Regions from separate parts of the Paraburkholderia sp. J76 genome, predicted to be linked through region 1. Evidence: riboswitches for the same ligand, from Rfam matches in the RefSeq annotation. Region 1 holds a riboswitch; each other region holds the start of a gene.

Region 1 (7,445 bases):
GCGCAACGGTTGCGCGCAGACATCACGGGAGTCGCTCATGTTCGATCACATTGGATTGCGCGTGCAGGATCTCGCACGCAGCTTGCGTTTTTACGAAGCGCTGCTCGCGCCGCTAGGCGTCGTGGTATGCATGCACGACGACACCTATGCGGGACTCGGCCAGCCAGGCGAGCCCAAACTCTGGCTGCATGCCGTATCCGCTGCGTCCAGCGGCTCCGCGCTTGGGCCGCGCGGCGTGCATGTAGCGTTTGCGGCGGCCACCCGCGCAGCGGTCGACGGCTTCTACGAAGCTGGCTTGCGTGCAGGTGCGAAAGGCAATGGCGAGCCGGGCGTGCGCGCCGATTACAGCCCTGACTATTACGCAGCATTCCTGATCGATCCGGACGGCAACAACGTCGAGGCCGTCTGCTACGCGCGCGAGGCGCAAGTGTGAGCGTGAGTGGGCGTCAGGCGCCGGGCGTGCCGTGCGGCGCCGCTTCTTCCTGCGGCCAGCGGTTTTCGAACACGCATTCACCCAGAGGTTTGCGTTGCGCCCACTTCTCCATTTCGAGCATGGGCTGCGGGTAGAAGGCGTCGACCTGACCCACGCAGAGTATCGCCACCGGCTTGGCGCCGGGCGGCATGGCGAGCAGGGTGCGCACCTCGTCGACATCGAAGATCGACACCCAGCCCATGCCGAGTCCTTCGGCGCGCGCCGCGAGCCACATGTTCTGGATCGCGCACGCCACGGAGGCGAGGTCCATTTCCGGCAGCGTGCGCCGGCCGAACACATGGGCTTCGCGGCGATCCATCAGCGCGACCACGAGGACCTCCGCGCAATCGCGCATGCCTTCCACCTTGAGCTTCATGAACTCGTCGTGGCGCTCGCCTAGCGCGTCGGCGGTGGCAATGCGTTCGCGTTCGACCGTCGCATGCAGTTGCTCGCGCAACGATTGATTGGTGATGCGCGCGATGCGCCACGGCTGCATGAAGCCCACGCTCGGCGCATGATGCGCGGCATCGAGCAGGCGCGCCAGTGTCGCGGGATCGACGGGGCCGGGCGCGAAGTGCCGCATGTCGCGGCGCTCGTAAATCGCGCGGTAGACCGCCGCGCGTTCGGCTTCGTCAAAGGGCTGTGCCATGAAAGAGTGCGGCCGCGAAAGCCGGGTTGGAGGGCCAGTAAGCGTGCATATAGGTGGCCGCGATCGAGCCGTGCCGGTAAAGCGCCTCGCCCGGCGCGCCCGTTTGTGCGTGACGTGCCGTGAGCGTTGGCGCGAGCGGCGTGGCGATGCGCGAATAGTGGAACGTGTGGCCGCGCAGCGCGCCATGCGCGCCGCTCAACTGCTGCATGCCGAGCGCCGCGAAACGCTTTTGCATGAACGCCTCGCCGGGCAGCAGGCCGAGCATTGGCGTGCGTGTGCCTTGCGCGTCGGTCAGTGCATCGAGCAGATAAAGCATGCCGCCGCATTCGGCGACGAGCGGCTTGCCCGCGGATACATGCGCGCGCAACGAATCGGCGCTTTGCGTATTGCTTGCGAGCGCCGAAGCATGAAGCTCGGGATAGCCGCCGGGCAGAAAGATCGCATCGGCAGTGACAGGCTCGTTCGCCAGCGGGGAGAAGTAACTCACGCGCGCACCCAGCGTTTCGAGCAATGCCATATTCGCGGGATAGATAAACGAGAACGCGGCGTCGCGCGCAATTGCGATATGACGGCCTTCCAGCAGCCGTGGAATCGCTTCGTCATGCGAAGGATCGGCGAATGCCACCGTCGGCGGCAGTTCGGCTAGCGCGGTTTGCGCGAGCGCGTCGGCGGCGCGTTCGATGCGCGCGTCGAGGTCGTCGATTTCCGCGGCCTGGTGCAGGCCCAGATGGCGATCGGGCAGCGCCATCGTCGCTTCGCTTGCGACGTGTCCTAGCCAGTGCACGTCGGCGGGCAGCATCTCCTGGAGCATCTGCGCGTGACGCGGCGAGCCCACGCGATTCGCCAGCACGCCATGAAACGGCACGTCGGGTCGAAAACGCGCGAGACCGAATGCGATCGCGCCGAAGGTCTGCGCCATCGACTTCGCGCTCACGACAGCGGCCACGGGCACGCCGAACGTAGTCGCGAGATCGGCGCTGCTCGGCGTGCCGTCGAACAGGCCCATCACGCCTTCGATCAGGATCAGGTCGGCTTCGCGCGCGGCCTGCGCGAGCAGCGCGCGGCACGCCGGTTCGCCCACCATCCACAGATCGAGCGACAGCACGGGCGCGCCGCTCGCGCGCGCGAGGATCATGGGATCGAGAAAATCGGGCCCCGTCTTGAACACGCGCACGCGTCGGCCCGCACGGCGATGCAGGCGCGCGAGGCCCGCCGTAAGCGTGGTTTTGCCCTGGCCCGAAGCGGGCGCGCTGATGAAAAGCGCGGGGCAGGCAAGCGTTGCGCTCACGGGCTCAGAACTCCACGCCCTTTTGCGCCTTCACGCCTTGCTCGCGATACGGATGCTTCACGAGCCGCATTTCCGTGACGAGATCGGCGGCTTCGATGAGCGCATCGGGCGCATGGCGCCCCGTCACGACCACGTGCACGTGCGGCGCGCGCGATGCGATTACGCCAAGCACTTCGTCGAGCGGCAGGTACTCGTATTTGAGCACCGTGTTGAGTTCGTCGAGAATCACCATCGCGTAGTCGCCGCTCTCGATCATGCGCTTCGCTTCGTCCCAGCCCTTGCGCGCGGTGGCAATGTCGCCGTCGCGATTCTGCGTGTTCCAGGTGTAGCCGTCGCCCATCGTCACGAAATCGCAGTGCGCGACGCTGCCGAGAAAGTCGCGTTCGGCCGTATGCAGCGCGCCCTTGATGAACTGCACGACGCCGAGCTTCATGCCGTGGCCCAGCATGCGCACGGCCATGCCGAATGCCGCCGTGCTTTTGCCCTTGCCGTTGCCGGTATTGACGATCAGCAGGCCCTTTTCGTGCGTCGCGGCGGCCTGTTTTTTCTCGTGGCCTTCGCGGCGGCGTTGCGTCATGCGTTGGTGCGCTTCGGGATCGGTTTTCATCATCGTGAGTGGGTCGGTTGCGGCGCTTGCGCGTCCGCGTTTGCATGGGTTTGCAGCGTGCTTGCGAGCGCGATTGCGACCGTTACGCCGTCGAACGCCTGCTTGCCGCGCACGAGCGGGCCGCCGTTCGCCGCAAGAAGCGCGCACGGTTCGCATACGCCGTCTACACCGAATCGCGCTTGCGCGGCGGCGCAAGGCGGCGCTTGAGCGGGCGTTGCCGCAAGCTGTTCCCGCGTGTACGTGCGCAGCGGCAGTGCATGTGCCGCGCAAAAAGCTTGCAATGCGGGTTCGCTGGCTTTCGCGTCGAGCGTCGCCACGGCGGTTACGCTTTCAAGCGGCCGCGCGCCGAGCGCTGCGCGCACGGCGGCGTCGATCTGCGCGAGCGTCGCGCCACCCCGGCAGCCAATGCCGAGCACAAGCGATGGCGCGCGCTGCGCCGATTCCGGCGTGGCTTCGCATGAGGCGGTGCGCGAGGCGCGGCTGTCGGCTGAATTCACGGTGGGAGCGTAGATCGAAGGCGTGGGCGCAAAGCGAAACCCGGCGAAACCGGCCCGTGGCGGATGCGCGCTACGATAGCACACGCGTTTGCGCGTTCCCACGCCTTCCTTGACGCGCAAGCCCCTCGCGCCTACACTCGCTCGCACTCTGGTGCTCGCGCGCGCGATTCATAATGCGCGCGCAGTTAAACGGGAATCAGGGAGCCATCCCGCCTCGGCATGGCCAACCTGAACTGCACCCGCAACGGTACAACGAGCGCGGCGTTCGAACGAATGCCGCAAACCGCTTCCATGCTGCGTTTAAGTTTTACGCAGTTCACGCCACTGTGCGAACGGCCGCAAGGCCGCTCGCGCGGGAAGGCGAAGCGGTGTTTCGTCAGTCCGGATACCGGCCAGATACGTGGGATTCGCGCTGCGGGGATGCGGTAGCGAGTCCGTGATATTCATGCGTCAGCCGGGCGAGGCCCGGGTGCGCGTCCGGCCGTTCGTCCCCTGAGGGTTGTTGAATCGTTGTGCGTGAGCGCATATCCACGGCTATGCGCGCCCGACGACGCCAGCACGAACGGCCAGCGACGCACGAGGTCCATTTCGGAGGCCTGGCGCCGAAGGAGCACTTCATGCAAATGCGCAAGATTCCGGTCACGATCGTGACGGGCTTTCTCGGCAGCGGTAAAACCACGCTGCTGCGTCACATTCTTCAGCACGCGGGCGGCCTGCGCGTCGCGGTCATCGTCAACGAATTCGGCGAACTCGGTATCGACGGCGAAATTCTGCGTGGCTGCGGCATTGGCTGCGACGAGAACGGCAACGAAACGGAAGGTCAGCTCTACGAACTAGCGAACGGCTGCCTGTGCTGCACCGTGCAGGAAGAATTCTTCCCGGTGATGGAGAAGTTGCTCGAACGCCGTGGCGACGTCGATCACGTGCTGATCGAAACCTCGGGTCTCGCGCTGCCCAAGCCGCTCGTGCAGGCGTTCAACTGGCCGTCGATTCGCAATGCGTTCACCGTCGATGCGGTCGTGACCGTGGTGGACGGCCCCGCCGCCGCGAGCGGTCAGTTCGCCGAAAATCCGCAGGCTGTAGACGCGCAGCGTCGCGCCGATCCGAATCTCGATCACGAATCGCCGCTGCACGAACTGTTCGAAGACCAGCTTTCGGCCGCCGATCTCGTCATCCTCAACAAGACCGATCTGCTCGACGAAGCGGGCCAGGACGCGCTCATCGCCGAACTGCGCGAGGAACTGCCGCCGCAAGTGAAGATCGTGCGCGCGCAGCACGGCAAGCTCGATCTGCATACGCTGCTCGGGCTCGAAACGGCCTCCGAGGAGAGCATTCATCTTCGTCACGACCATCACGGTTCCGCCGACGATCCCGATCATCACCACGACGAGTTCGATTCGGTCGTCGTAGCGGGCGCGGCGGCGTCGCGCGAGAGCGTGATCGAAGCGCTGCAGCAACTCGTCGATGCGCATACGATCTATCGCGTGAAAGGTTTTGCCGCGTTGCCGGGCGCGCCGATGCGTCTCGTGATTCAAGGCGTGGGCCGCCGGTTCGACAGCTATTTCGACCGCCGCTGGAACGCGCAGGAAAGCGCCGCGCAGCCGCTGGCGAGCCGCTTTGTGCTGATTGGCGCAGACCTCGACGGCGCGACGCTGCAAGCCGCGTTCTCGGCTGCGCTGGCGAACGCGCAGAACGCTGCCGCCAAGGTGAGCGCGCCGAGCTAGCCATGCATTTGCTGCGCACCACGCCGGGCGGTTTCGTCGACGACACGCAAGGCGTTATCCGAATCGACCAGCAGCCCGCCGAAATCGTCGTGCTCAGTTCGGCGGACACCACGCTCGCGCTGCTGGCGAGCGTCGTGCCGCGCCTGCCCGCGGGCTTCCCGAGCGTGCGGCTCGCCAACGTCACGTACCTGCGCCAGCCTGCATCGGTGGACTTCTACGTCGAAGATGTTTTGCAGCACGCGCGCGTGGTGGTGGTCGATCATCTGGGCGGCGAAACGTACTGGCCGTACGGCATCGAACAGGTCGTCTCGCTCGCACAGCGTCGCGGGCAACTGCTCGCGATGTTTTCCGGCGACTTGCAGGAAGACCCGAATCTCACGGCGAAGAGCCGCGTCGAGCCCGAATTCTGCCACCTGTTGTGGCGTTATCTGCGAGAAGGCGGCGCGGCGAATGCCGAATCGTTTTTGCGCGCGCTCGCGTGGCGCGCTTTCGACTGGGGCAGCGAGCCCGCGCCGCCCGTCGCGCTGCCCGCCGCCGCGCTGTATTGCCCGCAGCGCGACGTCGCGACCATCGACGAATGGCGCGCGCGCTGGCAACCCGGCGCGCCGGTTGTCGCGCTGCTGTTTTACAAGGCGCACTTGCAGGCCGCGAACACAGCCGCGTTCGATGCCCTCATCGCCGCGCTGCTGGAGCGCGGCATGAACCCGCTGCCGCTTGCGATCACGTCGCTCAAGGACACCTTGAGCCGCGACGTGCTCGACCAACTGGCGGCGCAGCACGACGTGTCGCTCGTGCTGAACACGACGGCGTTCGCCGCTTCGTCACTGGACGACCCCGAACCGCTCGCGCTAGCCGGCGACGCGCCCGTGTTCCAGGTGATCCTGAGCGGCGGCAACCGCGAAGACTGGCTCAAGGACAATCACGGTCTGAATTCGCGCGACATCGCCATGCATATCGCGCTGCCCGAAGTGGACGGCCGCGTGATTACGCGCGCGATCAGCTTCAAGGGCCTCGCATACCACTGCAAGGAGACGCAGGTCGATGTCGTGCGCTACCAGCCCGATCTCGAACGCGTGGCGTTCGTCGCCGAACTTGCGCGCCGCTGGTGCCGTTTGCGCAGCCTGCCCAACGACGAAAAGAAACTGGCGCTCGTGCTCGCGAACTATCCGATGAGCGAAGGGCGCATCGGCAACGGCGTGGGACTCGATACGCCGGCTTCAGTGGTCGGCATCCTGCGCATGCTGCGCGACGAAGGCTACCGCGTGGCCGATTTGCCCGAAGATGGCGATGCGCTCATGCGCATCCTCACGCAGGGCGTGACGAACGATCCCGACACGCGCGCGCTGCGCCCCGCGTGGCAGAGTCTGTCGCTCGACGACTACCGCGCGCATTTCTCGCGGTTGCCCGCCGAGGCGCAGAACGCGTTGATCGCGCGCTGGGGCGCGCCGGAAGACGATCCCACGGTGCGGCGCGGCCGCTTCGTGATCGCGGGCTGGCGCTGCGCTCACGTGTTCGTTGGCATCCAGCCCTCGCGCTCGCGCGGCGACGACACCTACGCGAACTATCACGACGCCGAACTGGTGCCGCCGCATGCGTATCTCGCGTTCTACTTCTGGCTGCGCGAAACGTTCGGCATCGACGCCATCGCGCACGTGGGCAAGCACGGCAATCTGGAATGGCTGCCGGGCAAGAGCGTGGCGCTCGCCGACACCTGCTGGCCCGACATGGCGCTCGGGCCGCTGCCGCATCTGTATCCGTTCATCGTCAACGATCCAGGCGAGGGTAGCCAGGCCAAACGCCGGGCCCAGGCCGTGATCGTCGATCATTTGATGCCGCCGCTCACGCGCGCCGAAAACTATGGGCCGCTGCAAGACCTCGAACGGCAAGTCGATGAGTATTACGAAGCATTGATGGTGGACCCGCGCCGCGCAAAGCTGCTGCGCAAGACGATACTCGCGACCATCATCGAGCATCGGTTGCACGAGGAATTGAGCGTGGCCGCGCCTCAGGATAAGGCGGATGAAGACGAACTCCTCACGCGCGCCGACGCCTGGCTCTGCGAACTGAAGGAAGCGCAGATTCGCGACGGCCTGCATACGTTCGGCGAGTCGCCGCAGGGCCAGCAGCGCCGCGACACGCTGCTTGCGCTAGGCCGTTATGCATGCGGCGACGGGCAGGGCGCGAACGCGGGCCTCATCGACGCGATCG
Region 2 (7,445 bases), on a different contig from region 1:
GCAGTTGCGAGCGCCCCTGGAAGAGATCGGCGAGCGTGGCGCCGCCTTCTTCCGTTTCGAATCGATACGTCTTGTCGACACGCACCCACGGCAACGCCTGGCGCTGCCGCGCCAATGCGTCGCCGCGCCGCGTGTGTTCCTTTTCGGCCGCGAGCAGTTCGATGCGCGCCGCAAGCCAGTCTTCGCGTGTTCCGGTGGTATGGGTTGCCATTGCCTGGTCCTCCTATGGATTCATCGGGGGCGGCGCGCCCGAGCATGACGTTCGCGCCGCCGCGTCGTTCGATCGATGATGCGAGTGATCGCCGTGTTAGATTAGGTCCGGACCCAGGAGCCAGGGGAGTGACAAGTGTGGCGGGATTCTCATGACGATGGATTCGCTGATCACGGCCGCGGCGCGCTCGCTCGCGGGCGGTGACCCGCTCGGCGCGCTGAACCGCGTGGCCTTGCGCGACGACGCGCCTGCGCTCGCGCTGCGCGGCATCGCCATGGCGCAGCTCGGCGACTTCGCGCGCGCCAAGGCGCTATTGCGCCGCGCGGCGCGCGGCTTCGGCTCGCGCGAGGCCGTGGCCCGCGCGCGCTGCGTCGTTGCCGAGGCCGAAATCGCGCTGGCATCGCGCGATCTCGGCTGGCCCACCGATACGCTCGCTGCTGCGCGGCAAACGCTCGAAGCGCACGGCGACCGCCTCAATGCCGCGCACGCGCGCTACCTGGAAATTCGCCGCTTGCTGCTCATCGGGCGGCTCGACGAGGCCGCAGGTATGCTCGCGCAAGCCGATCCCGCGCCGCTGCCGGCCGCCTTGCGCGCCGCGCATGAACTGATCGCCGCGGGCATCGCCATGCGGCGCATTCAGGCGCAGGCGGCGCGGCGCTCGCTCGCCGAGGCCGCACGCGCCGCGCGCGCGGCGGGCATTGCCGCGCTGAGCGCGGAGATCGAGAGCGCCGCGCTGCTGCTGGACTCGCCGGCTGCGCGCCTCATCGCGCGCGGCGAAGAGCGCATTCTGCTGCTGGAAGAGGTTGAGGCGCTGCTCGCCTCGAAGGCGCTCGTCGTCGATGCGTGCCGCTATGTCGCGCGCGAGGGCGCGACCGTCGTCGAACTCGCAAGACGCCCCGTGCTGTTCGTGCTCGCCCGCGCGCTCGCGCAAGCGTGGCCCGCCGACGTGCCGCGCGACGCGCTCATCGAGCGCGCCTTTCGCACGAAGCACGCCGACGAAACGCATCGCGCGCGCCTGCGCGTGGAAATTGGCCGCTTGCGCACGCTGTTGCGCGACGTGGCCGACATCGGCGCGACCCAGCGCGGCTTCGCGCTCGCGCCTCGTCACGCGAGCGAAGTGGTGGTGCTGGCGCGGCCTGTGGAAGAAAAGCACGCGGCGGTGCTGGCTTTTCTCGCCGATGGCGAATCGTGGTCGAGTTCGGCGCTGGCGCTCGCGCTGGGCGCGAGCCAGCGCACCGTGCAGCGCGCGCTCGATTCGCTCGCCGCGGCGAGCAAGGTGCAGTCGTTCGGCTATGGCCGCGCGCGCCGCTGGACCACGCCGCCCGTGCCCGGATTCGCGACGACCTTGTTACTCCCCGCGCCGCTGCCGGGCGATTAGGATGGACGCCTGTCCTTTCATTCGAGGAGAAGTCATGAAACGAACGACTGCCGAAATTGTCCGCGAGTACGGCCCGTTTCCCGGCATCGAGAAGGTGGGCGGGGTTTCGTACGACGGCAGGCACGTGTGGTTCGCCGTGGGCGAGCGCATTGCCTCGCTCGACCCCGAGAGCGGCCGGACGCAGCGCTCGATCGACATCGCGGCGCACGCGGGCACGGCCTTCGACGGTCAGCATCTGTTTCAGATCGCCGAGGACCGCATCCATAAGATCGACCCCGAAACGGGCCGCGTGCTCGCCACGATTCCCGCGCCCGGCGGTGGCGGCGACTCGGGCCTCGCGTGGGCGGACGGCACGCTGTGGGTCGGCGTCTATCGCGAGCGCAAGATTCATCAGGTCGATCCGCAGACGGGCGCGATATTGCGCACGCTCGAATCGAGCCGCTTCGTGACGGGCGTGACGTGGGTGGACGGCGAGTTGTGGCACGGCACCTGGGAAGGCGACGAAAGCGACTTGCGGCGCATCGATCCGGGCACGGGCGAAGTCCTGGAACAGCTCGACATGCCGCCCGGAACGGCCGTCTCGGGACTGGAATCCGATGGCGCCGAACAGTTTTTCTGCGGCGGCGGCAATAGCGGGAAGATTCGCGCGGTGCGGCGGCCCAGGCGCGAAAGTTAGGGGGGCAGGCGCGCAAGGGCTTTTGCGCACCCGCTCACAGGTCCCGCGCCTAGAACGTGTAAGTGGCCTTGCCGAACGCCGTGCGCCCCAACGTGCTGTACCCGTAGGCGGTCACATATTGCCGGTTGAACACGTTCGCAAGCGAGGCCGAAAGCGCGAGATGCGCATTGACCTGGTACGACGCGCGCAGGCTCACCGTCGTCCACGAAGGCAGGTAGATGGTGTTGGCCTGGTCGTCGAACGTCGAGCCGTTATACAGCAGCGAAACGCCGGTGCTGAGCGCGTGGAGATGGAACTCGTCCCACGTGTGATCCACGCTCAGGCTCGCCGTCTGCCGCGGGCGGCGATTGAGCCAGGTCTGGTCGCTCACGTCCTGCGGATTCAGAATGCCCACCGTGAGGCTCACCGGCGTGTACTTGCCGAGCGTGCCCTTGTACGAGAGGTCGAGACCCTGAATGTGCGCGCGGCCCACGTTCACGGGCAGGAAAGTCTGCGAGTTGTACGTGATGAGGTCGTGCACGCGCGTGTCGTACACGGCCGCCGTGAACGTGCCGATCGACGTGGTCGCATCGAGCGCGGCCTCGACCGAGTTGCTGCGCTCGGGCAGCAGGTCGGGGTTCGAATAGCCCGGATAGTACAGATCGTTGAACGTGGGCAGGCGGAATGCATTGCCATACGAAACGCGCGCCGTGTAGACCGGTGTGATCGCCCACGAGAGCGCGGCATTGCCCGTATTCACCGATTGCCCCTGCACGATCTCGTGCCGCCCCGCCAGAAACAGCGTGACGGGTCCGAGCGTGGCCGACTGATGCATCGAGACGGCTGAATCGTTGCGCGCGGGCAGGCCGCCAGGCACATCCACGGGCAGGAAAGCCAGTTCGCGCGTGTAGTCGTAGGCGAGCTTGGTCTCGCCTTCGAGCGGCATGCCGAAGAGCGTGTGGCCCCTTTCCTGATGCGTGATCGCGGTGGAGGTGGACAGACGGGTCGAGTCGATCTCGTCGGTGGGGATCGTCGGGTCGTCCGAATAGAGGAACTGACGGTCCGTCGCGTAACCCACCGATTGATCGAACTGCGTGGTCGGCGTGATGTCGAGGTGGAACGCGACGCCGGTCGTGAGCTGGTTGTCGCGCTGGCGGTCGGTGCCTCCCGCGCTGTCGAAGGACAGATCGGAGCGATGGTAGAGCGCGAAGGTCGAGATCGACCAGTTGTCGTGCGCGTAGCCGAGGCGCGCGTCCAGATTCTGCGCGTGGTAGGGGTTGCGGCCGTCTTCGTGGCCGTAAGCGCCGGGCTGCGTTGCATCGATACCGGCCGTGTTGTAGTCGTGCAGGCCCAGCGAATACGTGAGGCCGCTCAACGCGGAAAGCGGCCCGGTCGAGGGCACCGTGCCCGACGTGCGCACCTGCGTATCGAAGGTCTTGTTCGAGCCGCCGCCGAACGACACGGTGGTCTGGTTAGGCTGATTCGACGCATGGCGCGTGAAGAGCTGCACGACGCCGCCCACGGCGTCCGCGCCGAACGAGGCGGCCGCGGGACCCGAGATCACCTCCACGCGGTCGAACGAGGCCGTTGCGAGATCGGCCCATTCGGCCGTGCCGGTGGTGACGGAGCCCACGCGTATGCCGTCGATGAACACGGCCACCTGATCGGCCGACGACCCGCGGATGCTCACGCCCGTGTACGACCCCGGCCCGCCGGTTTGCGAAACGGTGACGCCGGGCAGCGTGGCGAGCGCTTGCGCGATGCTGGGGTCGGCGGGGGAGACGCGGTCGAGGTCCGCGCGCGTGAGCACCTGGGTGGTCGCATAGCGCTGATCGAACGATTGCGGCAGATGCTGCGTGTCGCCCACGACGAGGATATTGGGCAGCGTGGTGTCGTCGTCGCTGGCGGCGGCGTGCGCGGTGTGCCATGCGCAGGCGAGCGCGGCGGAAGTCAAAACGAATTGGCGAAACTTCATGATGCGGTGGCTGGAAACAGCTCCTGTATAGGGCTGTCCTTGCAACGGGCGACCGCCGCACGGGCGGTGCTTGCGCAGTGGGGGTCCCCGCCCGCTGCGGCTGCTGTTGGACTCGGCTGATGGCAGGTCTCCTGGCTCGCGGGTCGCCGTCCGTTGCCGGCCTTCCCGGTTTCCCAGTGGCCCTCTCTGGCATGGACTCGCCGCTGACAGTTGCGGGGGCAGCCGCAGTCTTGCACTGCGTTCCCTTTTGATCCCGTCGCCGGGAACCATCAGCGCGCAAGGGTAATGGCCGCGCGTTCCGCGCGTCAACCTTTGCCGGGGGCGGTGTGGCGAAAACACCCGGTTGGGGCGGGTTTGGCCCGGGTTTGGCCTCTTCGGCAACTTACGTTGTCCTTGCGGCTGTTTTTGCGCGCAAGCGCGGCTCAACCGCGTGGCGGCGGCGCGGGTTCAGCCACAGGTTCAGCCGGATAACTCTTTTACCCTTCGCGACGCCACATGTATTCGCTGGCACTTTTTTCTTTCCAGCCACTGCAATGACTTTTCGACGATTTCGGCCGGAACGTCTTCGAATGTCGTATTGCGAATCAAGGTCTCACTGGCGGCAATATCGTTGAATTCCCCCAGCGTCTTCTGCACGGACGTCAGTTCCTTGATGGTGCGGTCGTGCCCGCCTTTGATGACCGGTTGAAAAAACTCGAGCAGATACCGCAGTTTTTTCCCTGCCTTGCGCACGTCATGGAGATTTTCCTCGCGGCCAGTTTCGCTTCGCGCGGCGCGCCTGCTGCGCTTTCGAAGCGTGCGCTGCGCGAGACGGACGCGCTTCTTCGCGAACGCGCTGATCGGCAGGTCATCGCAACAGGATTGCAGCGTGGTTTGCGCACGAAGCACGGCGTCGTTCAGAAATGCCTCGACGGCGCCGCTGTCGATCATGGCCTGGCTATGCGCCACCGCTTGCGCGCGTTTCTCGCGCACAGCGGTCACGAGCCGTTCGATGGATGCGTCCGACTTCTGCGCGGTCTCGAGGAGATCGCCTGCGATGTCCCAGTCGCGGGTACCGCCTGCCACGGCAGCCAGACGCTTGAATTCGTCGCTGGCTTGCGCGGTGGCTTCCTCGCCGAGCCACGGAGAGTACGCCCAATACAAGGCGCGGAGTTTTCGGAACGCCACACGAAGCTGATGAAACGCGTCGGGGTCGACTTCTGTCGACAGCGTTTTCGCTCTTTGCACCGCCTCGACGACCACCGGCATGGCCAATAACGAAAAGGTGCTGGCGATAGAGGACTTTCTGGTAAGTGATGCCGTGGCGCGTTGCCGGTCGATTCTGAAGAAAGTGCGCGGGCGTGGCAACGGCCAGTCACTATCCATATCCATTGCAGCCTCGAGTCCGACAAGAAATATGTGTGGCCCAAAACATACCATAAGGGCTGTCGCTAACCCGATCTTTATGACGATTTGATGAAATGTTCGAGTTCGGGTAAGTTGGCAGCCGTCGCTCACGCCAGCGGGTTGAACTTCTGACTTTCTGTATTACGATGCTTAGCTAAGTCAGGCGTTGCAATAGATATTCGTCGAGAAGCACCCCATGAACGAAATGGGAGTTCGAGTTGAAGAAACGGGCCACCGTGATTTGTCGCAGAGGTAAGCGAATTCTCCTGGTCGCGCGCAGTCAGTCGAAGTGGGCGCTCCCGGGCGGCATGTTGAAGCGCGGCGAGCATCTCATGGAAGCCGCGCTGCGAGAACTCAGGGAAGAGACCCGGCTCTCCGGCAAGGCAGCCCGGTATTTGTTCGACATTCGCGGCAAGCAGAAACACCACCACGTGTTTTCGTGCGAAATACCGAGGCAAGCCAAGGCGCGGCCGAGCAGCGAAATAGCGAGGTGCCGATGGGTTCACCTCGACGACATCTCGCGCCTCATCACCAGCGGGCCGACCAACGATATTCTTCGGCTCGTCAACCACCGGCGCAGGAAGTAGCGCCAAAGTTTTCGTGGTGAGGGATTGAATGCGCCCGGCGTTCAGTCCCGATGTAGCTGCCCGCATTTGTCCTTTTGTCCTTATTTGCCTTTCACAGGCATGCCCCACATCCCTCCCGTGTCACTCCATCGTCACGTTGCAAACGTAAGGTCCAGCGCATCAAGACCGATTTTCAGGAGTACGAGATGAGACTCAGTGTATTTGCGTTTGTCATTCTCGCGCTGGGTACGGGCATCGCGCAGGCCGCCGACATCACCGGCGCGGGCAGCACTTTCGCAGCGCCGATCTATACGAAATGGGCGGATGCCTATCAGAAGTCGGGCGGCGGCAAGGTGAATTACCAGGGCATTGGCTCGTCGGGCGGCATCAAGCAGATTCAGGCGAAGACCGTGGACTTCGCGGGCTCGGACGCTCCGCTGAAAGACGATCAACTGGCCAAGGAAGGTCTGTTCCAGTTCCCGACAGTGGTCGGCGGCGTCGTGCCTGCGATCAACGTGCCGGGCGTGAAGGCCGGTGAACTCACGCTGTCGGGCCCGGTGCTCGGCGACATCTATCTCGGCAAGATCAGGAAGTGGAACGATCCGGCTATCGCTGCGCTGAACCCGAAGGTCAAGCTGCCCGATCTCGACATCGCGGTGGTTCGCCGCGCCGATGGTTCGGGCACGAGCTTCATCTGGACGAACTACCTCTCGAAGGTCAACCCCGAGTGGAAGAGCAAGGTCGGCGAAGGCACGACCGTGAACTGGCCGACGGGTACGGGCGGCAAGGGCAACGACGGCGTCGCGGCCTTCGTGCAGCGTCTGCCGGGCGCGATCGGCTACGTCGAGTGGGCGTACGCCAAACAAAATCACATGGTGTACGCGGCGATGAAGAACGAAGCGGGCGCGGTGGTTCAACCGGGCACCGAAACGTTCAAGGCCGCAGCCGCCGGCGCGGACTGGAAGAAGTCGTTCTACCAGATCCTCACGAACGAGCCGGGCAAGGACGCGTGGCCCGTTGTCGGTGCGACCTTCGTGCTGCTGCACACCGCACAGGACAAGCCGGACCAAGGCAAGGAAACGCTCAAGTTCTTCGACTGGGCCTTCAAGAACGGCGCTTCGGCCGCCGATAGCCTCGACTATATTTCGCTGCCCGATACGGTCGTGAGCGAAATCAGGTCGCAATGGAAAGAGAAGGTCAAGGACGCGAGCGGCAAGCCAGTCGCGCCATGATTCAGGTCGTAATCACAGGTAATCACACGAAAGCACACCTGT
Region 3 (7,445 bases), on a different contig from region 1:
ACTTCCACACGTTCATGTACAGGAGAAAGACCATGAATCGCCACTTGCTCAACCTCGCTCTCGCCCTGCCGCTCGCCGCCGCCGCGCTGCCGGCACTGGCGGCATCGTCGGGCGCCATGATGGTGTCCGACTGCTGGATCCGCTCCATGCCGGGCGACACGCCGTCGGGCGGCTACTTCAAGCTCATGAATATGAGCGACAAGAATATCGATCTCGTCGGCGTCAGCACGGACGCATTCGGCATGTCGATGCTTCATCAGACGCAGAGCAGCGGCAGCACATCGAAGATGGTGATGGTGGACAAGGCGAGCGTTCCCGCAAACGGCTCGCTCGCGTTTGCGCCCGGCGGCTATCACGTCATGTTCGAAAAAGCGAAGAAGCCGCTTACTGTCGGCTCGGCCATTCCTGTGACCTTCAAGTTCAGCGACGGCGAGAACGTCGAGGCGCAATGCGCCGTGAAGAACGCCGCGGGTCAGTGAGGCACAAGGATGAAGGCTGCGCCTGTTTCGAGGCGCAGCTATTCGTTTCAAGGCGGCCGCGATTCATTGCGCTTACCTTTTTATCTGGATTCCTGAATAACGATCATATGAACGGCCGAAACAAGACCGTCAACGGGGATTGTGGCGCCACGCCAGCCGTGAAGACCTGACACGCCAATTCGTTCAGGTGCTAAACTTCGCCGCAATCTTTTACCCCGACCATGACTCTCCGACCCCGCAAACACCTGACCGCATGGCTTGGCCTCATCGCCATGTGGCTTGTCGTGCTTGCGCCGCTCGTGAGTCAACTGGTCGCCGCCGCCCATCGGGACGACACAGCCGCCGTGCTCTGTTCCGCAACGTCGCCTGCCACGGACTCCGGTCAAATGGCGCACGGCGACTCGCTTTCGGCCTGCGGCTATTGCGATCTGCTCGCCAATCAGCCGGCCGTGCCCTCTTTACCGGCGGCACCGTTCGTACTGCTGATGCTCGTTGCCATCGCCGCCGTGCCGGTGCTGTCCACCCGTCACACCCCGCTCGGAGCGTTCCCCTCGGGACGACCAAGAGCCCCGCCAGCCTTTTCCTGATTCCGTGACTGTCTGCCGCTTCGACGCGCCACCCGCTGGCGCGCGTAGCCGTTCGCACTACGATTCCAGGAAAATTTCATGCTGCACTTCGCATCGCGAAAGCTGCGCGCGCGTGCGCGCGGCCGGGCGCGGTTCATCACGCTCGGGCTACTGCCCCTTTCATTGATTGCCCAGGCTGCGCATGCCGCGGCCGAGACCGGTCCCAGCGCAACCCTTTCGAGCGCACCGACAGACCAGCCGGCAACGGCACAGGACCCTGCCGTGTTGCCAACCGTCACAGTCAGCGCCAGCGCGGGCGGCGGCAACGGCGGCGCGACTCCGGCCGTCGACCCGAATATGCCGGCGTCGGTGGAGACCGTCACGCCAGACCAGTTCCGCAACTGGAACGTGGTCAACACCGAAGACGTGCTGAAGTACATGCCAAACCTCGCGGTCCGCAAGCGCTTTATCGGCGACCTGAACTCGATCATCGCGGTGCGCGGCACGAGCAACTCGCAAAGTGCGCGCGGCCTTGTCTACGCCGACGGCCTGCTGCTGTCGAACCTGCTCGGCAACAGCTATTCGTTTCCCCCGCGCTGGTCGATGGTGTTCCCTGAGGAAATCCGGCAGGTCGATGTCATTTACGGGCCGTATTCGGCGCTGTATCCGGGCAATTCGCTCGGCGCGACGGTATTGATCACCACGCAAATGCCCACGAAGTTCGAGGCGAGCGCGGACGTCAAGGCATTCACGCAGCACTTCAGCCTTTACGGCGTCAACCAGAACTTCAACGGCAGCGAGGCGAGCGCGTCGATCGGCAACCGCATCGGCAAGTTTTCGTTCTTCATCGGCGCGAACCACCTCGAAAACACGAGCCAGCCATTGCAGTTCGCGACGCTCGCGAAATCGACGACGCCCGCCAAACCCGGCGACACGCCGGTGAGCGGCGCGTACTTCTACAACAACCAGACCAACACACCCACTGCGGTGATCGGCGTGAATGGCGAAGGTATCGAACACACGATCCAGGACCAGCTCAAGCTGAAGATGCAGTACGACTTCACGCCCACGGTTCAGGGGGCGTTCACGCTCGGCTACTGGCACCAGCAGTACAACAGCTCGACCTCCACGTTCCTGTACGACGCCAACGGCAACCCGGTGTACAGCGGCCGGGTGAATATCGGCGGCTACGGGTACAACATTCCGGCATCGGCGCTCGCGCCGAGCCAGGGGTGGAGCGAGAACTGGCTCTACGGGCTCTCGCTGAAAACGCACAACGCAACGGGCTGGAACGGCGAAGCCATTGCTTCGTACTACGACGTGACGAACAGCGTGGCGCGCACGGCGAATGCGGGCGGTCCCGGCAACGGCCCGGGCGTCGTCACGTTCGGCGACGGCACCGGCTGGAAAACGCTCGACCTCAAGGCGAGCTGGACGCCGCCCTCGCCGCAGGCCGGCCTGCTCAATCATGCCGTCACCTTCGGCTACCACTACGACAACTATTTCCTCGACAACGAAACGTTCAACACGGCGGCGTGGACCGATGGCGCCGCAGGCGGCTTCGCGAATGCGTTCAAGGGCCGCACGCAGACCCAGGCGGCCTACGTGCAGGACGCCTGGCGCTTCCTGCCGCGCTGGAAATTCGTGTATGGCGTGCGTTACGAGGACTGGCAGGCCTACGATGGCGCCCAGGCCGTGGGCGGCGCCTACGTGCCCTACCCCAACGCCAGCCAGAGCCACTTCTCGCCGAAGGCCTCGCTCTCGTTCGACGTGACGGACGACCTGACGCTGCGCGCGTCGGTCGGACGCGCCTACCGCTTCCCCACCGTCAGCGAACTGTTCCAGGGGCAGATCAACGGGTCGTCGATCATCAACAACAATCCGAACCTGCAACCCGAGAACGACCTCTCGAAAGAGCTGACCGCCGAATGGGCGCACTGGAACGGCCTGTTCCGCCTGTCGCTCTTTCAGGACGACGTAAAGAATACGATCTTCAGCCAGACCGACACGACGGTGATTCCCAACGTGACGAACTTCCAGAACATCGGCAAGGTTCGCTCGCGCGGCGTCGAGCTGAGCTATCAAGGCGAGGACGTGTTCGTGCGCGGGCTCGACCTCATCAGCAGCGTCGCCTACACGCAGTCGAAGATCCTCGAGAACGCCCAGAACCCCGCCACGGTCGGCAAATACTTCTACCGCATTCCGCTCTGGCGCGCCGATATCGCGGCGACGTATCACATCGGCGAACGCTATGCGCTCACGCTCGCCGCGCGCTACTCGGGCCGCGAGTACAACACGCTGACCAATACCGATACGAACCCGAACGTGTTCGGCGGCACGAGCACCTACACGGTGGCCGATGCGAAGTTCACGTTCCATCCCACGAAGGGCAGCGATCTCAGCGTGGGCGTCGACAACATTTTCGATGCCCGTTACTTCGTGTATCACCCCTACCCTGGCCGCACCTTCTATGTCGAAGGCCGTCTGCGGATGTAAAGGAGACACACTCATGTCCACTGCCGAAACTGTCGCTCGCAAGACGCCCGACGCTACCCGTGCGCAAAGCGGCCCGCCATCCGGCGCACAGCGCGGATACCGCACGCTCTGGCGCTGGCACTTCTACGCCGGGCTGTTCGTCATGCCGTTTCTCGTGATCCTCGCCATCACGGGAACGATCTACTGCTTTCAGCCGCAGATCGAACCGCTGCTCTATCCGCACCGGCTCGTCGTCGAGCCCGCAGCGTCGCCGCGCCTGGAAGTCGACGCCCTGCTCGCGAACGCGCGCGCCGCCGTGCCGGCAGGCGCGGTCGCGACGACCGCACGCATTTCGTCCCGTACGGACCGCAGCGCCGAATTCGTCTTCCGTCTGCCGGACGGTCACAAGGAAAGCGTCTATGTGAATCCCTACGACGGCGCGGTGCTCGGTACGCTCGACGTCGACAGCCGCTTCATGCAGGTCGACCGCATGATTCACCGCAAGCTGCTGCTCGGCAAGCCGGGCGAGCTGCTGATGGAGCTGGTGGCGTGCTGGACGCTCGTCATGATCGGCACCGGCCTTGCGCTCTGGTGGCCGGGAGAGAACGCCTCGCTACGCGCGGCGCTCGTCCCCGATCTCGCGCGGCGGGGCCGGCCGCTATGGAAAAGCATTCACGCCACACTCGGCATCTGGCTCGCCATCGGCGCGTTTGCGTTCGTGGCGACCGGCCTGCCGTGGACCGGCTCGTGGGGCAAGCAGTTCAAGGCGCTCGCCACCAGCGTCAAGCTCGGCGCGCCGCCGGGCTCGTGGGGCGGGCTGGCGCTTCACTCGACGGTGCCCGGAAAGCCGTCCGCGGCACACGCCGCTGCCGGCCACGAGACGTCCTCCGGAATGGAGCCGATGCCGGGCATGACCATGGACGACATGCCGCTGCCCCAGGTGCCCTGGGCGGTCGGCGCGGTGCGCGTGCCCGGCTCACCCGAAGCGGGCGAGCCCGGCGTGAGGCCGTTGCCCCTCGGGCATATCGTCGAACAGATGCGCGCGGCCGGACTCGTGGACGGCTACGACATCGCGCTGCCCACGTCGCCGCATGGCGTGTACACCGTGTCGTACTTTCCCGCAGACCCCACGCTCGAGCGCACCGTGTACATCGACCAGTACAGCGGGGCCGTGCTGAGAGACATCCGCTATGGCGACTATGGCGCTGTCAGCAAGGCCGTATCGTACGGCACGTCGCTGCACATGGGCCGTTACTTCGGTGTGCCAAACCAGATCGTTTGCGCGGCGCTGTCGCTCGGCCTGGCGGCGCTCGCCGTTACCGGCTTCGTGATGTGGTGGAAGCGGCGGCCATCGGGCACGCTCGGCGCCCCCTCCCGCGAGCGCGCCGCGCCACCGATGCGCGCATGGGCAACCGCGCTCGTTGTGCTGGGCATCGTGTTTCCGCTCATGGGCTTGACGATCGTCGCCGTCTGGCTGGTCGACCGTTTGCTATTGCGCCGCGCCGGACCGGTCGCAGCTTCATGAAGGCACGCGTGAATATCGATAGTCGCCCGGCCGATTGCGCCGTCGCGGTCGTTTCCGCGCCGAATGCGGCCAAAAGCCGACAGGAGGATCGACATTTCCATAAAGGCGCTGTATAAGGCCCTTGGTTACGCCTCAAGCGTGACGCCGCGGGAAGCCGGTGCAATTCCGGCACGGTCGCGCCACTGTGTGGACATAGGCAGCTTCCTTGCTACCAATGCCAAGTCAGACCTTGCGGTGTCATCCTCATATAAATCGTCGGGACGCGTTATCCCGGGAGTTCATGATGCTTACCCAGCTCATTCAGATATTCAACGACTCAAATTCGAAAGTTCGTAGCAAGCTGTTTGGCATCTATGGCGTACTCATCGCCATCAACGTTATTGCCTGGGTGTGGGCGCTCGTTGCGTTTCACAGGTATCCCGTGCTGCTCGGCACCGCCCTGCTGGCCTATAGCTTCGGCCTGCGGCACGCAGTGGACGCCGACCACATCGCGGCAATCGACAACGTGACCCGCAAGCTGATGCAGGAGAAAAAACGCCCTGTTGCGGTTGGTTTCTTCTTCTCGCTCGGCCATTCGACTGTAGTGATACTCGCCGCGGTCGCGGTGGCGCTCGCGACTACAGCCATCCAGAGCCGGTTCGACAATTTCAAGGAAGTGGGCGGCATCATCGGCACGCTCGTTTCCTCGTTCTTCCTGTTCGCGCTCGCGCTCATGAACTTCCTGATCCTGCGCGGCATTTATCGCGCGTGGAAGCATGTGCGCAGCGGCGGCGCCTACGTCGACGACGACTTCGACATGCTCCTCGCTAACCGGGGTCTGGTTGCACGGCTCTTTCGCCCGCTGTTCCGGCTCGTGACTCGTAGCTGGCATATGTATCCGATCGGCTTCCTGTTCGGTCTTGGTTTCGACACCGCAACCGAAATCAGCCTGCTGGGCATCGCCGCTACCCAGGCGGCCAAGGGCCTTTCGCCCTGGGCCATCATGGTGTTCCCCGTCCTGTTCAGCGCAGGCATGTCGCTGATCGACACGCTGGACGGACACCTCATGCTGGGCGCCTATGGTTGGGCGTACCAGAAGCCGCTGCGCAAGATCTACTACAACATGACCATCACGCTGGTTTCGATCATCGTCGCGGTCGTGATCGGCGGGATCGAGGCCCTTGGTCTGCTCGCGGACCAGTTCGGTCTGAAAGGCCGTGTGTGGGATACGATCGGCTCGCTGAACGATAATTTCGGCGTGCTCGGCTATATCATCATCGGCGTCTTTGCCTTGAGCTGGATTGCCTCGCTCCTCATCTATCGGGCAAGGCGCTACGACGAGGTGCAGGTCAGCACGCAGCGTTGACGGGTAACTGGCGCAGCGCCGTCGAATGCCTCGCGCGCGCTGCGCCAGGATACCTCAGCCAGATACGTCGCGGATCCACGACCTGAGCGGCGCATCACATGTCCGCCCCATACCGCCGTGCGGTACCGTTCGATGGCTGACACGGCCCGAGGAATGACGTGCGCAATCGCTCTATCGTAAGCGGCTCAGAGATAAGCTCATTCCGAAGAAGCTGGTCGTAGCCGACGCGCGCTGGCGTTCCGCCTGAACACCCCTTCCTCCCCGGTTCAGCAGTGATCCCGGACGGCTCCGGCATCGCGCACGTTTGGCGCGATACCGGCTAGCCATTCACGGGCCAATCATTGCTCCGCTGGAATCCACGGCGCGGTCGCGGCGTCGCTCGTCCGGAATGCCGGGAACTTCGTCCCGAGTTCGGCGATCGTGCGGATATCGTTCTTCACGAGATCGTCGCGCGTCACGAGCGTGGGCTTCACGACGATCTGATGCGCAAGCGGCTGCCCGGCCACTTCGATTGCCGCGGCGCGCACCGACACCGCGCCCACGACCGCGGGGTTCGTTGCGGCCGTGGCCACCCACGCGCTGTTGGGGGCGCGAATCGCCTCGATGTCGGCCGTCGAGATGTCCGCACTGTAAATGCGCAGCTTGTCGCCGAGATTCGACTCGTTCGCCGCGAGATTGGCGCCGCGCGCGAACTCGTCATAAGGCGCGATCACCACGCGGATATCCGGATGGGCGCGATAGGCGGCCGCCGCCTGATTGGCCACGGACTGCGCAATCGGATTGTCCACGGTGCCCCAGCGCGCTTTTTCCTGAATCCCCGGATGCGCGTGCTTGAACGATTGCCACACCGCGTCGCGGCGATCGAGCGGTGCGAACCCCGCAACGTAGACGTAGCCGGCGGAAAACGCGTTGCCGTTGTCCTTCACGGCCTGCGCGAGCAACAGCGACGCGAGGTCGCGGTCGCTCTGCTCGATCTGCGGGACCTTCGGGTTCGCGAGATTGACGTCGAACGCAATGACCTTGATGCCTTTGTCGAGCGCCTGCTGCACGACGTC

What was found. A riboswitch is a leader RNA that binds a small molecule or an ion and turns the genes downstream of it on or off. The one in region 1 is predicted to bind cobalamin.
Region 2: linked by a shared signal. The riboswitch ahead of U5768_RS00090 (TonB-dependent receptor domain-containing protein) and the one ahead of cobW (cobalamin biosynthesis protein CobW) in region 1 are both predicted to bind cobalamin.
Region 3: linked by a shared signal. The riboswitch ahead of U5768_RS30315 (HoxN/HupN/NixA family nickel/cobalt transporter) and the one ahead of cobW (cobalamin biosynthesis protein CobW) in region 1 are both predicted to bind cobalamin.

Annotation. Positions count from the first base shown of each region.
Region 1 is NZ_CAJMZJ010000007.1:241,862-249,306, reverse strand. It holds gene U5768_RS16080 (VOC family protein) at 38-433, shown strand; gene bluB (5,6-dimethylbenzimidazole synthase) at 447-1,121, opposite strand; gene U5768_RS16070 (cobyrinate a,c-diamide synthase) at 1,105-2,409, opposite strand; gene cobO (cob(I)yrinic acid a,c-diamide adenosyltransferase) at 2,414-3,016, opposite strand; gene U5768_RS16060 (cobalamin biosynthesis protein) at 3,016-3,513, opposite strand; cobalamin riboswitch at 3,646-3,925, shown strand; gene cobW (cobalamin biosynthesis protein CobW) at 4,131-5,237, shown strand; gene cobN (cobaltochelatase subunit CobN) at 5,240-7,445, shown strand, end outside.
Region 2 is NZ_CAJMZJ010000001.1:11,871-19,315, reverse strand. It holds gene U5768_RS00105 (DUF899 domain-containing protein) at 1-211, opposite strand, end outside; gene U5768_RS00100 (helix-turn-helix domain-containing protein) at 369-1,589, shown strand; gene U5768_RS00095 (glutamine cyclotransferase) at 1,624-2,265, shown strand; gene U5768_RS00090 (TonB-dependent receptor domain-containing protein) at 2,315-4,219, opposite strand; cobalamin riboswitch at 4,323-4,505, opposite strand; gene U5768_RS00085 (CHAD domain-containing protein) at 4,679-5,590, opposite strand; gene U5768_RS00080 (NUDIX hydrolase) at 5,824-6,192, shown strand; gene pstS (phosphate ABC transporter substrate-binding protein PstS) at 6,378-7,403, shown strand.
Region 3 is NZ_CAJMZJ010000023.1:33,144-40,588, reverse strand. It holds gene U5768_RS30335 (copper chaperone PCu(A)C) at 33-479, shown strand; gene U5768_RS30330 (DUF2946 domain-containing protein) at 701-1,066, shown strand; gene U5768_RS30325 (TonB-dependent receptor) at 1,145-3,541, shown strand; gene U5768_RS30320 (PepSY domain-containing protein) at 3,555-5,045, shown strand; adenosylcobalamin (AdoCbl) riboswitch at 5,168-5,329, shown strand; gene U5768_RS30315 (HoxN/HupN/NixA family nickel/cobalt transporter) at 5,329-6,390, shown strand; gene U5768_RS30310 (substrate-binding domain-containing protein) at 6,729-7,445, opposite strand, start outside.